2 regions of the Arthrobacter sp. Y3223166 genome follow, and region 1 is predicted to be linked to the other one. Evidence: riboswitches for the same ligand, from Rfam matches in the RefSeq annotation. Region 1 holds a riboswitch; the other holds the start of a gene.

Region 1 (7,450 bases):
AGGAACAGGGCCACCACTCCGGTCGAAGCGGCCGAGGCCAGATGTGGCGAGTGGTGCCGGGTGTGCGTGCCGGCCAGCTTGGCGGGGAAAATGCCTTGTCCGGCGATCTGGAAGAAATAGCGTGAGCTGATGTTGTGCAGGGACAGGATGCAGGCGAACAGGCTGCTGGCCAGCAGTACCTGGATGACGTGGCTGCCCGCGGTTCCGAGGTAGAGCGCGGTAGTCTCCGAGAGCAAGGTGCCGGGCGCGTCCGTGGCCTTTTGGACGATGCCCTCGTCGCCCCACACGCTGATCAGCAGCCAGCTGGAGAGCGCGTAGAAGCCGCCCACCACGATGAGGGCTACATAGGTGGCGCGCGGGATCGTCTTGTCCGGGTCCCGTGCCTCGTCGCGAAACACGGCGGTGGCCTCGAAGCCAATGAAACTCAGGATGGCGAACAACAGCGCGATGCCGGGCGCCCCGGACAGCACGGTCGACGGAGTGACGAACCCGGTGGACAGGCCCTCTCGACCGCCGCCGCCAAAAATTACGGCAGCGTCCAAAACCAGCACGATCAGCACCTCGGCGACCAGCAGTACCCCCAGCACCTTGCCGGAGAGCTCGATGTTGCGGTGGCCCAGCCAGGCGACGGCGGCCAGGGCGGCAGCGGCCCATGCCCACCATGGCAGTGCCGGCCCGCCGTAGGCGCGCACCACTTCGTCGACGGCCGGCGCCAGCAGGCCGTAGACGCCGGCTTCCAGCGCGAGGTAGGAGAGCAGGGCCACGAAGGCCGCCCCCAGGCCCGCCCTGCGGCCGAGGCCTTTGCCGACGTAGCTGAAGAACGCGCCGGCCGTTGGCACGTGCGGTGTCATGGTGGTGAAGCCGACGGCAAACAACAGCAGGATGGCCATGGCCAGCAGGTAGATGAAGGGAAGGCCGGCGCCGTTGCCGCTGACGATGGCCAGCGGGACGGTTCCGCCGATGACGCCCAGTGGCGACGCGGCGGCCAGCACGATGAGCACGATGCTGGCGACGCCCAGCCGGCCGGAGAGCCGTGGAGCACCGGCATTGGCGGCCGCGGCGGTCTCGGGTGCGGCGAGGGTTGGGTTATTGACGGATACGGACATAGTTGGCTTCTTCCTAGAAGGCCGCGGAGCGGGTGGCTTGGCTGGCTGGACGGGCGCCGTCGCTCTGTGGCTGACGCGCGGCGTCGGCATTGGCCTCGCCAATCGTCCAGACGTACGGGGGCTCGGCGCCGTTGACTTCCCAGTCGCCGATGATCCGGGCCTTATAGATGAACGGGTTGTGCGTGGCCACGGTGCGGGCGTTGCGCCAGTGCCGGTCCAGTGCCTTGTCCGTGCTGGTCGAGGAGGCACCGAGCGCGTTGAAAAGGGCGCCTGCGGCGTCCGGGACCAAGGCGCTGAGCACAATCTGCGCCCGGCCCGATTCCAGTTCGACGGCGATGTTGGCCGCCTTCTCGGCGTCGGCGTCTGACTGCCGCGAGGCGAAGACGCGGTCCAGGCTGCGGGCAACGCCGAGCGTGGTTGCCTTCGCGGCGTAGGCCTTGGCGCTGATTTCGCCGACCACCTGCAGGACCTGCGCGTCGTGCCGAACCAGCGGGGCGTTTCCGTGGCCGAACACCCGCTTGCGGTCCCGTACGTTCTCTGCGGCTTCGCTGGTGACGGCCTGAGCGATGCCGGCCAGGGTCACCAGCAGGATGTGCTGGTAGAGCGCCGTCTGGTACGGGAAGCGGTCGGCGAAGGCGGACACGTTGGCAGGGTCCACCACAGCGTCGGTAAACACGGTGGTGCCGCTGCCGGTGAGCCGCTGGCCGAAACCGTCCCAGTCGTCGAAGGTTTCCACGCCCGGCGTCTTGGTGGAGATGATCACCGAGACATCGGAGCCGTCCGGGCGCTTGGCGGTGACGTCGATCCAGTCCGCGAAGATGGTGCCGGTGGTGTAGAACTTGCGGCCGTTCAGCAGCAGCTTGCCGCCGGTCTCGGACAGCACGGTGGCGGTTCCCCCGGCGCCCGGTTCGGTCCAGGCGTTGCCGGCCAGCTCGCCGGACGCGAAGCGCCGCAGCCAGGCGCCGCGGTCAGAGGTGCGGCCGTTGTGGTACAGGTTCTCCTCCACCAAGGCAATGTGCGAACGCAGCGCCTGCGGAATGTTGCTGTCCGCGGCGGCCAACTCGATCAGGAGCCGGGTGAACTCTTCCCAGTCCAGCCCGTCGCCGCCAAGTTCGGCGGGGATCCGTGTGGCGCCAAAACCGGCGTCCTTCAGCCAGCCGATCTGCTCAAACGGCAGCTTGCGGGTGAGCTCGCGGCTTAACGCCCCGGCGGCGATGCGCGCGAAGATCGGACGGTACTTGGCGGCCGCGGCGTCGAAGGCCGTGGCGAGGTTGTCGAGTGTTTCAGTCATGGTGGTTCTCCTGGAGGTTTCGCCGTGAGGGCGTCAGATGAGGCCCTCAGGTTTCGGGCAGTGGTGATGGGGCGCCCGGGTTGCGGGCACCGGTGATGGGGCCCCGCGGGTTGGGGCCCCGCGGGTTGGGGCCATCGGTGGTGGGCCCGCGGATGGCGGGCAGCATGAGGTGACCCGCGGGCTGCTGCAGGGGTGTGCGGCGTTCCGCGCGGCTTAGGTGTAGAGCGAAATCGGCTGGACGTCGCCGAGCAGGTAGTTGGCGCCGACCTCGACCTTCTTGTAGTCGACCGGATCGTGCAGGGTGTGCGTGCGGATGTTGCGCCAGAAAATGTCCAGCCCGACCTCGGTTTTCGCGGAGGACGAGCCGGTGGTCTCGAAGATCCGGTTCGCCACGTCCACGCCCACCTCGGTGGACACGACCTTGAGCCGCGCAATCTCGAGCGCGATGTCCGCCCGGGCTTCCGCGCTCAACTGCGCGCCGGCGGCAATAACAGCGTCGAACCTGGCGTTCGTCCGGTCGGCCAGGGCCTCCACCGCGGCAACCCGCGACACCAGCTCGCCGTAGACCCGCTGCGTCAGCGGATCCTGGGCATAGGTCTCCTGCGTGCTGAGGAACCAGGAGTTCCGGCGCGCCAGCGTGATCCGGCGTCCGCGGTCCAGCGCCCCCTGCGCGATGCCCAGGTAGAGGCTGCCGAAGGCCAGCTGGATGTACGGGGTAACCAGCGTGGAGAAAGGCTCCTCCCCTACCTCGCCGATGATGTCCGCTTCGGTGACCTGCACGCCGTCGTACTTCACCGAGCCACTGGCCGAGAGCCGCTGTCCGAGCGCATCCCAGTCCCCGAGGTATCCGATGCCCGTTCGGTCATGCTCCAGCGCGAGGGCCAGGAACTTGCCCCGCTCGGGTCCGGCCGCGATCACGGCGTTGACCAGGATGGCGTCGCCGACGGAAGCGCCGGTGGAGAAGTGCTTGGTGCCGTTCAGCCGGAAGCCGTCGCCGTCGGGAACAAGTTCCAGATTTGGGTCCACCGGGTTCACGGAGTCGCCCCAGGACCAGCGGCCCCGAGCGGAGCGGCGGAGCAGTCGTTCCTGGACCTGCGCATCACCGTAGAACACGACGGCGCCCAGGTTGGCGTAGTGGTAACCGAGTATTTGCGCGATCGACGCGTCGGTGCGGGCCAGGATGCGCACGGCGTGCAGCGCGCTCTCCCAGTGCCCGCCCTCGCCGCCCCAGTCGGCCGGGATGATCAGGTTGAGCAGGCCCGAGTTGCGCAGCAGCTCCACCTCGGCGTGCGGGTCGGCGTTGCGTCGGTCGCGCTCCAGCACGTCCGGGGCCAGCGCGGCGGCAACGCCTTCGGCTACTTGCTGCCAGTGGGCCAGTTCCTCGGCGGTAGCCTGTCCGGCCCACGGGGCTGGGCGGGTTTGCGGGTTGTTGGCGGTCACGACGGCGGTCATGTTGGCTCCTCACGGCGGGGCTCCCATCCGGACCCGCGGCGCAGCAACCGTCACGGTTGGGGCGCATCCCGGAGGGGGCCGTACTTGCCGGGCACGGTGTTGTGCGCGGCCGGATCCTCATCTGGGGCACCCCGCTACGGGAGAGGGTTGCCGCCCAACCAGCCAGAGCTTGTCGTTGGGACTCTTGATCTCGGAGTCGAGTATGCCGGGGCCGATCCGGTGCAGGGAAGCACATGACAGGCCATGACATTCTGCTGCCGTTTGTTACGGAAACCGCTTCTGATGACGACGACGGCCCGTCGCCCCAGCCGGCTCCGGGGGCTGGGGCCGGCAGGCGTCCGCCCGGCTCCACGGGCTGGGGCTGCAGGCTTCCGCCCGGCGCATTAAGCCGTGCGCATTCCTCTGCGCGGCTGTCCCCTACTGGCCTGGTTACGAGGGGACTACCGTGGAGGTGCACTGCCAATATGGCCGGGCCGGGACGGGCACCGTCCGCTGGCCGTCGTACGGGAGGTTCATCATGAAGGCATGGCAATTTGTCGGCACGAAGAAGCCGCTGGAGCTTAATGAGGTTCAGGAACCCCACGCTGGCCCCGGTGAAGTGGTCGTCGACGTCAAGGCGTCGGGGGTCTGTCACTCGGACGTCTCGACGCTCGATGATCCGGGATGGATGGCGCTGTTCCAGCACGGCCTGCCCCGCACCATGGGCCATGAATCCGCCGGCGTTATCAGCGAGGTCGGCGAGGGCATGGACCATTGGAAGATTGGCGACCGCGTAGGCCTCTCTCCGGTGATGTCGGACGGGGACGCATTGGGTTACGGGAAGTGGGATGGAGGCTTCGCCGCCAAGCTTCGCGCGACCGACGACAATCTCGTCGCCCTGCCCGACGAAGTGCCGTTCGACCTCGGCGCGATGGCGACCGACGCCGGCTTGACCGCCTACCATGCCATGATGGCGGTCGGCGGGGCGAAGAACGGCATGAAGGTCGGCGTCATCGGCCTGGGCGGACTGGGCTACATCGGTGCACGCTGTGCCGCGTTGGTCGGCGCCGAGGTGTACGGCGCCGAGGTCAATCCGGAAACCCAGAAACTGGCCGACGAGATCGGATTGGCTGGCGTCGGCGCCTCGATCGAAGAGTTCAAGGACAAGAACCTGGAGCTGATCGTGGACTACGCCGGCTTCGGCACCACGACCTCGGCCGCCATCGAAACCCTCGCTGAGTTCGGCACCCTGGTTCAGGTGGGCATGGGCCGGTTGGAATCGACCATCAATACCTACCCGATCATCATCAACCAGCTCACCATCAGGGGCTCAAAGTCCGGTACCAAGGAGGATCTTGCCGGCATCTACGAGCTGATGAAGAGTGGCCAGCTCAAACCACCCATGAACCACATCAAGCATGCCGACATTCCCGGCGCAATCGACAAGCTTCGCGCGGGAGGCGTCGTCGGCCGCTTCATCGCTGTGTACGAGTGATGCGGGGACTCGAGGCGGCCGTCCGAAGGCGGGGCAGGGCTGACCGCAGCCCGTGAGCTGCTGTTATAAACCGAAGCGCGGGGCCTCGATGGCCGGGCAGGTATCCATGACGACGTCCAGCCCGGCCGCCTTGGCCCGTTCCGCGGCGGCTTCGTCGATCACGCCCAGCTGGAGCCACACCGCCTTGGCACCGACTTCGATGGCCTGGTCCACCACCGGGCCGACCTTCTGCGAGTTCACGAAGCAGTCCACCACGTCGATCTCGCCGGGAATGTCCCCGAGCTTTTGGTAACCGGTCAGGCCGAGGACGTCGTCGCCCTGCAGGTTGACGGGGACGACTTCCATGTCCAGTTGGTCCATCAGGTACCGGGAGATGCGCATGGCCACCCGGTGCGGGTTCGTGGACAGGCCGACGACGGCCCAGCGGCCGGGGTTTTCGAGCAGCCGCCGGACGACTTCGGGGTCATTCTGGTGTGCCATGGCTCGACCCTACCCGCGACTCTTCGGCACCGGAACCGCCGCCGGCCCTCTCCCCCTCAGCCGCCCTCATCGAGGAGTCGGCAGGCGCCCTCAACCCGTCGGTTTAAGGGCGCCAGCTGAACAGTCGATGGTTTGGGGCTAGCCAGCCAACCGGGCCGCCGCTGCGTCGGCGTGCTCCGCCACCCAGTTCCCCACCAGTTCCAGCACTTCAGCGTCCACGGGCTCGCGGATCTGGCGCTTGTAGTCGGAGAGGGTCGGAACCTTCGGGTCGCGGCGCAGCAGGTGCGACAGGTCCTCGATCTTCCTCGTGGTCACCGGGCCGGGGACAGTGGCCGCGATGATGTCCAGGTCGGCCGGGTCCACCTGCACGTCCTTGGCGCCCGTGATGGCCAGCACCGGCATGTGCAGGCGCTCCAAGTTCGGAACGGGGTCGAAGTCGAGGAACTCCCGATGCCACAGCGCGTTGATCTTGCGGCCCTGCATGCGCACCACGTCCTCGGTGGTGAGCCGAAGTTTTTCCACCGACTTCGCCTGCACCTTGACCAGGTCCTGGCGGAAAAGCTTCAGCAGCAAGCGCGGGAAGGCGGGCAGCGAGTCGCTGATCTGGGCCGTCTGCCACCTGCCTGTCTCAAAGCCTGTCTGCGCCGAGGCTGAAAGCAGCACAGCCCCATCCACCCGTGTACCGGACTCTGCCGCCACGGCCGCCGCGTGGTAGCTGCCTTCGCTGTGGCCGACCAGGAACACCGGGAGGCCCGCGGCCTTTTGGGCGGCCATCCAGCGGAGGGCGGCCGCGGCGTCGTCGGTGTTCTGACGGAAGCCGGCCGCCCAGAAGGTTCCTTCCGAGTCGCCGGTACCGCGCTTGTCGTAGCGCAGGGAAGCGATTCCGTGGCCGGCAAGTGCCGTCGCCAAGTCACGGCTGATGCCCAACGGCATCCGTTTGTGGTCGGCATTGCGGTCGATCGGTCCCGAGCCCGGCAGGATCAGCGCGGCGCCGCGGACCGTTCCGGCCGGTTCAGCCCAGGTTCCCGTCAGCTGAACGGTCCCGGACGGGAAGCTGATCACTTCTTCGGTGAACGCCTGACCGGCGGGCAGGCCGGCGGCCTTCCGGATCCGGGCCGCAACTTCCTCGGCATCGGGAAGCGACACGACCACCCGGGCGTACTTTTGCCCGTCCAGGTCAAGCTGAACTGCCGGGGTGCCGCGGCGGGCGACGGCGAGGGTCTTGCCGCGGCCGCGCCACGTTCCCACCCGAGTCCGTCCCGGGATCGCAAGCCCGGGAGCCCGCCATCCGTGGACGCCGTCGAACGCATACGCGAGCACCCGGACGGAGGTCACCGCGGACAGCGGGAATCGCTGGTCGCCGAGCAGCCCCGCAACTTTCTCGAATCGATCCAGCTCCAGCAGAACCTCCTTGTTCTCCACCACTATCGCCGCCACCGCGCCTCCCTTCGGGTCGTTTATTGCTCGTGTCTTGGTCGTCGGTCGCCCATTTGGTTACCGGACAGTACGATTATTATCAGTTGCAGGAACAATGTCAACTGTGAGAACGTTGAGCCATGTCCTCCTCACAGAGCGCCGACCTGATCCTGCACCCCGTACGCCTGCGGATCGTCCAGACGCTGCTGGGCAACCGTGAGCTGACCACGG
Region 2 (7,450 bases), on a different contig from region 1:
GCCGGCCGGCTGGCGGCGACCGACATGCCGCTGGGCGTGATCCCGCTGGGCACCGGCAACCTGCTGGCCCGCAACCTGGACCTGCCGGTTGACGACCCGGAGACCGCTGCCGGCATCGCGTTGGCCGGCCGGGACCGGCGGATCGACGTGGTCCGGGCCACCGTGGACAGGTCGGGCGGTGACTCCGTGTTTTTGGTCATGGCCGGCCTCGGCTTCGACGCCGCCGTGATTGGCGGCACCGACGACGGCCTCAAGGACCGTATCGGGTGGCTGGCGTACGTGGAAGCCGGCCTGCGCAACCTTCCGGGCAAGCCGGTCCGCGCCACGGTCACCATAGACGGCGGCAAGCCCATGACCGTGCGGATGCGCAGCGTAATGGGCGGGAACTGCGGCAAGATCCAGGGCGGATTCGAGATGTTCCCCGGTGCGCAGCTCGACGACGGCCTGCTGGACGTCATGACCATCTCCCCGCGTGGGCGGCTGGGCTGGCTCGGCGTGCTGGCCGGGCTCGCCAAACGCGGCCGGAGCGTGGATCCTTCGGTTGACTACTACCAGGGCAAGCACGTGGAGATCCACGCCGGCCGGCCCCAGGAGATGCAGCTGGACGGCGACCATATTGGCATGGGGTCCCGTTTGATGATGCGCGTCGATCCGGGCGCACTCGTGGTGCGGGTGGCACCCGAATAGAACAATAACGACGCCGGTGCGCGCCGCCGGGAGTGCGGCTGCTCACATTGCCGACACAGTTCGGAACATATCTTGAGGTACCCGTTGTTGCACGTGGTAGCTTCAGCGTTTGCCGGCCACCCGCCGGTTGGCTCGTCGTCCCACATCACAAGGGGTTTTCCACCATGATTCGTCGTCGTTTGTCCGTCCTCGGTGCCGCCGCAGCCGCCGCCCTGGTGCTGGCCGGCTGCAGCACGTCCTCGCCGTCGGGGTCGGAGCCGGCGACCTCCTCCGCCGCGACCACGCTGCAGGAGATCCAGGACGCAGGCGTGATCACCGTGGGGACCGAGGGGACCTACCGCCCGTTCTCCTTCCACGAGAACGGCACCGGCGACCTGACCGGTTACGACGTCGAGGTCGTCACCGCGGTGGCGGACAAGCTCGGCGTCGACGTGCGGTTTGAAGAGACCCAGTGGGACGCCATCTTCGCGGGGCTGGAGGCGGGCCGCTTCGACGTCATCGCCAACCAGGTTTCGATCAACGAAGACCGGCTGGCCAAGTACGACTTCTCGGACCCGTACACGGTCAGCACCGGCGTCGTCGTCGTGAAGTCGGACAACAACGACATTTCCTCCCTGGCGGATCTGGAGGGCAAAACGTCCGCCCAGTCGCTGACCAGCAACTTCTACAAACTGGCCAAGGGCGCCGGAGCCAATGTCGAGGCCGTGGAGGGCTGGGCGCAGGCGGTTTCGCTGCTGGAGCAGGGCCGGGTGGACGCCACGGTCAACGACAAGCTGACCTACCTGGACTACCAGGCCACCAACGACAACAAAGACATCAAGGTAGCCGCCGAAACGGACGAAGAAACGCAGAGCGCCTTCGCCTTCCAGAAGGGCAGCGACGAGCTGGTCGAGGCCTTCAACACGGCGCTGGAGGAGCTGCGCGCCGACGGCACGCTGGCAAAGATCTCCGAGAAGTACTTCGGCGCGGACGTCAGCAAGTAAATCCGGCCGCTTCAAAGGGAGACGCTAACGTAACCGTATGGACATCGACTGGGAGCTCGTCGGCAGTTCGCTCTGGCCTATAGTCCAGGGCGGGCTGACCGGCACCATCCCCCTCTCGCTGGCCAGCTTCGCCATCGGCCTGCTGCTGGCGCTCGTCGTGGCCCTGATGCGCTTGAGCCGCAACCGGATCCTGGCCGGCATCGCGCGCGCCTACGTGTCGGTGATCCGCGGCACCCCGCTGCTCGTCCAGCTGTTCGTGATCTTCTACGGCCTGCCGTCGATCGGCGTGGTGCTTGAACCGTGGCCGAGCGCCATCATCGCGTTCTCCCTGAACGTGGGCGGCTATGCGGCCGAAATCATCCGCGCCGCGATTCTGTCCGTCCCCAAGGGCCAGTGGGAAGCCGGCCACACCATCGGCATGGCCGGCACCACCACCCTGCGCCGCATCATCCTGCCGCAGGCAGCGCGGGTGTCGGTGCCGCCGCTGTCCAATACCTTCATCTCGCTGGTCAAGGACACCTCCCTCGCTTCCCTGATCCTGGTCACCGAGGCGTTCCGGGCCGCCCAGGAAATCGCGGCGTTCAGCCAGGAGTTCATGCTGCTCTACATTGAGGCCGCGGCGGTCTACTGGGTGTTCTGCCTGGTGCTCTCCGCCGGGCAGTCCCGACTGGAGAAGAGGCTGGACCGCTATGTCGCCCACTGACGTCCCCTCCGCCGCCGCTTCGCAGCCCGGCTCCGCCGCAGGGCCGGTGCTCTCCGTAGAGGGGCTGCGCAAGTCCTTCGGCAGCAACCAGGTGCTCAAGTCCATCGACCTCTCCGTCCAGACGGGCGGGGTACTGGCCCTGATCGGACCCTCCGGGTCGGGCAAAACCACCGTGCTGCGCTGCCTGAACGGCTTGGAAATCCCCGACGGCGGGCGGGTCGCCTTTTCGGGCGGGCCGGCCGTGGATTTCGGTTCGCCGGTGAACCGAAAACAGATCGCCGCCCTGCGCGACCGCAGCGCCATGGTGTTCCAGCACTACAACCTGTTCCCGCACATGACCGTGCTGCAGAACATCATCGAGGGCCCGGTCCAGGTGCAGAAGCGGTCCAAGGCCGAAGCGGTGCGCGAGGCCAGGTCGCTGCTGGACCGTGTCGGGCTCTCCGGCAAGGAAGACCAGTACCCGCATCAGCTCTCCGGCGGACAGCAGCAGCGGGTCGGCATTGTCCGGGCGCTGGCGCTCAAACCCTCGCTGCTGCTGTTCGACGAGCCCACGTCCGCACTGGATCCTGAACTGGTGGGCGACGTGCTGCACGTGATCAAGGAACTGGCTGACGAGGGCTGGACCATGGCCCTGGTCACCCACGAGCTGGCCTTCGCCCGTGAAGTGGCCAGCGAAGTGGTGTTCATGGACGGCGGCGTGGTGGTGGAACGCGGACACCCCGAACAGGTGCTGCGCGAACCGCGGGAGGAGCGCACCCGGCAGTTCGTCCACCGGCTGCTCAACCCGTTCTAGGACCGGGTTCACTTCCGGCTGGCCCGCCCTCCCCCGACCGCTTCCAGCATCCGCGGCGGTCCCGCGTGACCGGTTTCCAACACGCGCGGCGGTCCCGCCTGACCTGCTTCCAGCACCACGCCGCCGCGCCGGGTGTGGCGCACGCCACGCCGGTGCGAAATTCATCTGATGTCATCTGGGATGGCAGAATGTAAAGTTCCATGCACCGTTCCGCATGGCAGGCTCGTTCCGGCCGGAAGCTTCCATCCCGCGTTTCTCCTGCGCGGAAACCTCCGGCCACGAAAGGCAGAACCATGGCCACTTCCCTGGCTACCAAGTCGTTGACCGCACAGACGGCTTCCGAAGCACACGATCTCCTGAATGCTGCGGTCGAAGAGTTGCAAAAGCTCGCCGCCATCGACGGCGATTGCGGCATCCTGGTCACTCGCACCGGCCCCGGGCAGTTTACGGTGGAGCTGAGCGACGACGTGCCCTACGGCATCACCCAGGAATCGCATCTGTACTAAGCGGTTGGCGGGCCGGTCCCGGTTATATGACGCCGCCCGGTTGCCCGGAATGAAGCGCCGGCCCGCCCCGGTGGGATAATTTCGCCCATGGCTCCAGCGATTGCGTACCAAGGTGAACCCGGCTCGAACTCCCACATGGCTTGCCTGGAAGTGCGCCCCGGTTGGGAAGCGGTGCCGTGTGCCAGCTTCGAGGATGCGTTCGCTGCCGTCACCGGCGGCGAGGCGGAACTGGCCATGATCCCCATCGACAACTCGATCGCCGGCCGGGTGGCGGACATCCACGCCCTGCTGCCGAAGACCACCCTGCAGATCGTGGAGGAATTCTTCCTGCCCATCCGTTTCAGCCTGCTGGGCGTACGCGGGGCCACCGTGGAGCAGGCCCGGGAGGTGCACAGCCACATCCATGCTTTGGGCCAGTGCCGCAAGCTGATCCGCAGGCTCGGGCTCACTCCGGTCATCGCAGGCGACACCGCCGGTTCGGCCCGGGAGGTGGCCGAATGGAACGACCCGACCAAGGTCTCCCTGGCGCCGCCGATGGCCGCCGAACTCTACGGTCTGGAGGTTTTCGCGGAAAAGGTCGAAGACGATCCGACGAACACCACACGGTTCGTGGTGCTGGCCGACCGCCGGCCGGTCCCGTCCCGCGAGGAACTTCCCGGTCCGGCCGTAACCAGCTTCGTGTTCCGCGTGCGGAACGTGCCGTCCGCGCTGTACAAGGCGCTGGGCGGTTTCGCCACCAACGGCATCAACATGACCCGGTTGGAGAGCTACATGGTGGGCGGCGAGTTTGCCGCCACCATGTTCATGGTGGACGTCGAAGGCCACCCGGACGATCCGGCCATGGTCCACGCCTTCGAGGAACTGGACTTCTTCACCACCGAAATCCGCATCCTGGGCGTCTACCCGGCGCATCCGTTCCGGCAGCGGACCGTGCGCCCGGGCGCCGCCGCGCAGTAGCCGTGGGACCAGCAGTCGGACAGTAGCCTTCGGGGCAGCAGCCGTCGCACGGCCGCCCGTCGGGGCAGCAGACACCTCGCGGCGCCCGGAAGTAAAACGCTGCATTTGACGAACTGTTACCGGCGTTTGACCCAGGCCCTTCCCCGCTCTTAGCGTGGAGACGAATCAAGAGCGCCAACTTCACAGCCCTGGCTGGTTGGCCGGCAACCCTCTACCGTAGCGGGGTGCTCCAGGTGATGATTCGGCCCGCCGGGTATGTCGGCAGGCAAGTACGCGTATCCACCCGCAGCAGCTCGGCCGCAGCGGATGCGCCCAAGCCCCAAGGACGCCATGTCGCTACACCATGACCTGACCCCCCACACGTTGCGCTCCGCCTTCGGCCGCTTCCCCTCGGGCATCGCGGCGCTGTGCGCGACCGTCGCCGGCGAGCCGCAGGGCATCGTCGCCTCCTCGTTCACCGTGGGCGTCTCCCTCGAGCCGCCGCTGGTGATGTTCGCCGTGCAAAACACCTCACGGACCTGGCCGCTGGTCCGCCGGGCCAACCGGATCGGCGTCTCGGTGCTCGGCACCGGACACGACGGCGTCTGCCGCCAGATCGCGTCCAGGAACGGTGACCGCTTTGCCGGCCTGAGCCTGCACGGCACGGACGACGGCGCGCTTTTCCTCAACGACGCGGCGCTCTGGCTGGACTGCTCGGTGCACCAGGAGGTCCCGGCCGGGGACCACCACGTCGTGCTGCTGCAGGTGCACGGACTGTCCACGCACGACGGCACCCACGAGCCCCTGGTCTTCCACGATTCCGCGTTCCGCCGGTTGGAACAGCCGGCCTTCGTCTAGGACCCACGGTCCCGGCCCCCGCCGGCAGCCGGCGGGGCCGGGCGGGGGCAGCTAAGGCAGCGGCCTGCCTCGGGCCGCCACCCACAGGGAGTACCACTCCTCGCGGGTCATCGATGCTCCAACCGCTTCCGCCTCGGCACAGGCCCGGATCCGGTCCGGGCTGCTGGTACCGACGACCGGCCGGATGCCTGCCGGATGCCGCAGCAGCCAGCCCAGCACCACGGCCTCGGGCGGGCACCCCTTGTCCCGGGCAAGTTCCGTGACCAGGGCTGCCGCTGCATGATCCGCCGGGGGTGAGGCATCCGCGGGCGCGGAAGCATCCGGTGTCGCGGCCTCCGCTGCCGCACGCCCGCTGTACCGGCCCTTGGCCAGCGCGCCCCAGGCCTGCAGCTCCACCCCGTGGGCGGCGCAGTATTCCAAGGTGCCGTGCGGGAAGCTGATCCCCGGTCCCTCCGGGTGGTTCACCAGCACCCCCGACTCCAGCCAGTCGCGTCGGTACAGGCTCATTTCCAGCTGGTTCACCGCCAGCGGTTCATCCAGCGCCGACTGCAGCCAGCGCATCTGTTCGCCGGACATGTTCGAGACACCAAGGCGGCGTACCTTCCCGGCCATCCGAAGCTCGTTGAACGCCGCGGCGATCTCCTCGGCCGGCGTCAGCGGATCGGGCCGGTGGATCAGCAGCGTATCCAGGTGATCGGTGTGCAGCCGGCGCAGGCTTTCGTCGGTGCGGGCCAGGATGGCTTCCCGCGAGGAGTCGTAGTGCCCGACCATGCCGGGGACCGGCAGCCGGATGCCGCATTTGCCCTGCAGCCGGATCGAGTCGCGCAGCTCGGGACTTTCCGCCAGCACCCGCCCGAACGCGGCCTCGGCCTTGCCGTGGGCGTAGATGTCGGCGTGGTCGAAGGTCGTGATCCCGGCCTCCAGCGCCGCCGCCACGGCCGCGTGCGCGGCCGCCACATCGGCCGCTTCCAGCGGCCCGCTCCCCCAGCCCCCACCCAACCCCATGCAGCCGAAAATGAGGCGCGAGCCGGCGTCGTTCATTGATAGTTCCCCCTTCGCTGGGCAGGTTTCCAGCGTACGACGGCGGTGCCCGGGGGAGGCATCGGCGCCGGCCCCGGGTGATGCAGACACCGAAGAACACCCCTCGTAGCGGGGCGCCGATTCAACTCGGGTGGCATCAGCCGGTGTGGCGACGGAGGAACGCCACGCTGCGCTCCAGCACCTGCCACGCCGCTTCCAACTCCAGGTTGAACTGGAACTGGTGCCCTAGGCCGGCCTCCGTGTGGGGGAAGAACTCCTCCACGGCCGCGCCCTTGATCCGCAGCGCTTCGACCAGCCCGAGCGAGTGCGGCAGCAACGGGTCCGTGTTGCCCGCTGACACGAAAGCCGGCGGATAGCCGGCGCCCACGTGCTTGGCCACGGAGGCCAGCGCGACGTAGGGACGCTCCAGATAGTCCTTGGCCCCGGTGTAGGACCACAGCACCGTGCGCAGGTAGTTCTGGTTCCCGGCCTGGTCCGCCCCGGCGAGCGAGAGGTCGTACGCCCCGCAGTGCAGCAGCACCGCGCGCAGCCGCTCCGGCTTCATGGGCGAGGCAATGCCGAGCCTTTTGGCATAGTCGGGATCGGCGATGACCAGCGCCAGTTGTGCGGCAATTTGCGCGCCCGCAGAGTCCCCGGCCAGCACGATCCGCTCGGTATCGATGTGCAGCCGGTCGGCGTTGTGTTCCAGGTAGCGCAGCGCGGCGGCCGTCTGGCGCACCGGCGCCGGGTAGCGGCGCACGTGGGCCAGCGAATAGTCCACTCCCACGGCGGTGAAGCCGTAGGAGGCGAGAATCCGCAGGTAATTGGCGACGTCGTTCTTGGTGCCGGAGATCCAGGCCCCGCCGTGGATCCAGACAATTGTCGGAAGGCGCAGCGAATCCTCGGCCGCCTTGTCCGGGAAGAACACGTCCAGGCGGGTATGCCCGTGGTTGCTGAGGTATTC

Evidence for each region. A riboswitch is a leader RNA that binds a small molecule or an ion and turns the genes downstream of it on or off. The one in region 1 is predicted to bind S-adenosylmethionine.
Region 2: linked by a shared signal. The riboswitch ahead of AC5RUH_RS09710 (flavin reductase family protein) and the one ahead of AC5RUH_RS01680 (acyl-CoA dehydrogenase family protein) in region 1 are both predicted to bind S-adenosylmethionine.

What each region holds. Positions count from the first base shown of each region.
Region 1 covers NZ_JBNHGE010000002.1:17,843-25,292, reverse strand. The annotation lists gene AC5RUH_RS01690 (APC family permease) at 1-1,106, opposite strand, end outside; gene AC5RUH_RS01685 (acyl-CoA dehydrogenase family protein) at 1,120-2,397, opposite strand; gene AC5RUH_RS01680 (acyl-CoA dehydrogenase family protein) at 2,611-3,849, opposite strand; SAM riboswitch class IV at 3,925-4,039, opposite strand; gene AC5RUH_RS01675 (zinc-binding dehydrogenase) at 4,367-5,323, shown strand; gene AC5RUH_RS01670 (CoA-binding protein) at 5,387-5,803, opposite strand; gene AC5RUH_RS01665 (alpha/beta hydrolase) at 5,942-7,240, opposite strand; gene AC5RUH_RS01660 (helix-turn-helix domain-containing protein) at 7,360-7,450, shown strand, end outside.
Region 2 covers NZ_JBNHGE010000017.1:34,880-42,329, reverse strand. The annotation lists gene AC5RUH_RS09740 (diacylglycerol/lipid kinase family protein) at 1-687, shown strand, start outside; gene AC5RUH_RS09735 (amino acid ABC transporter substrate-binding protein) at 852-1,670, shown strand; gene AC5RUH_RS09730 (amino acid ABC transporter permease) at 1,714-2,373, shown strand; gene AC5RUH_RS09725 (amino acid ABC transporter ATP-binding protein) at 2,360-3,166, shown strand; gene AC5RUH_RS09720 (hypothetical protein) at 3,460-3,672, shown strand; gene AC5RUH_RS09715 (prephenate dehydratase) at 3,760-4,629, shown strand; SAM riboswitch class IV at 4,793-4,907, shown strand; gene AC5RUH_RS09710 (flavin reductase family protein) at 4,960-5,466, shown strand; gene AC5RUH_RS09705 (aldo/keto reductase) at 5,518-6,507, opposite strand; gene AC5RUH_RS09700 (alpha/beta hydrolase) at 6,644-7,450, opposite strand, start outside.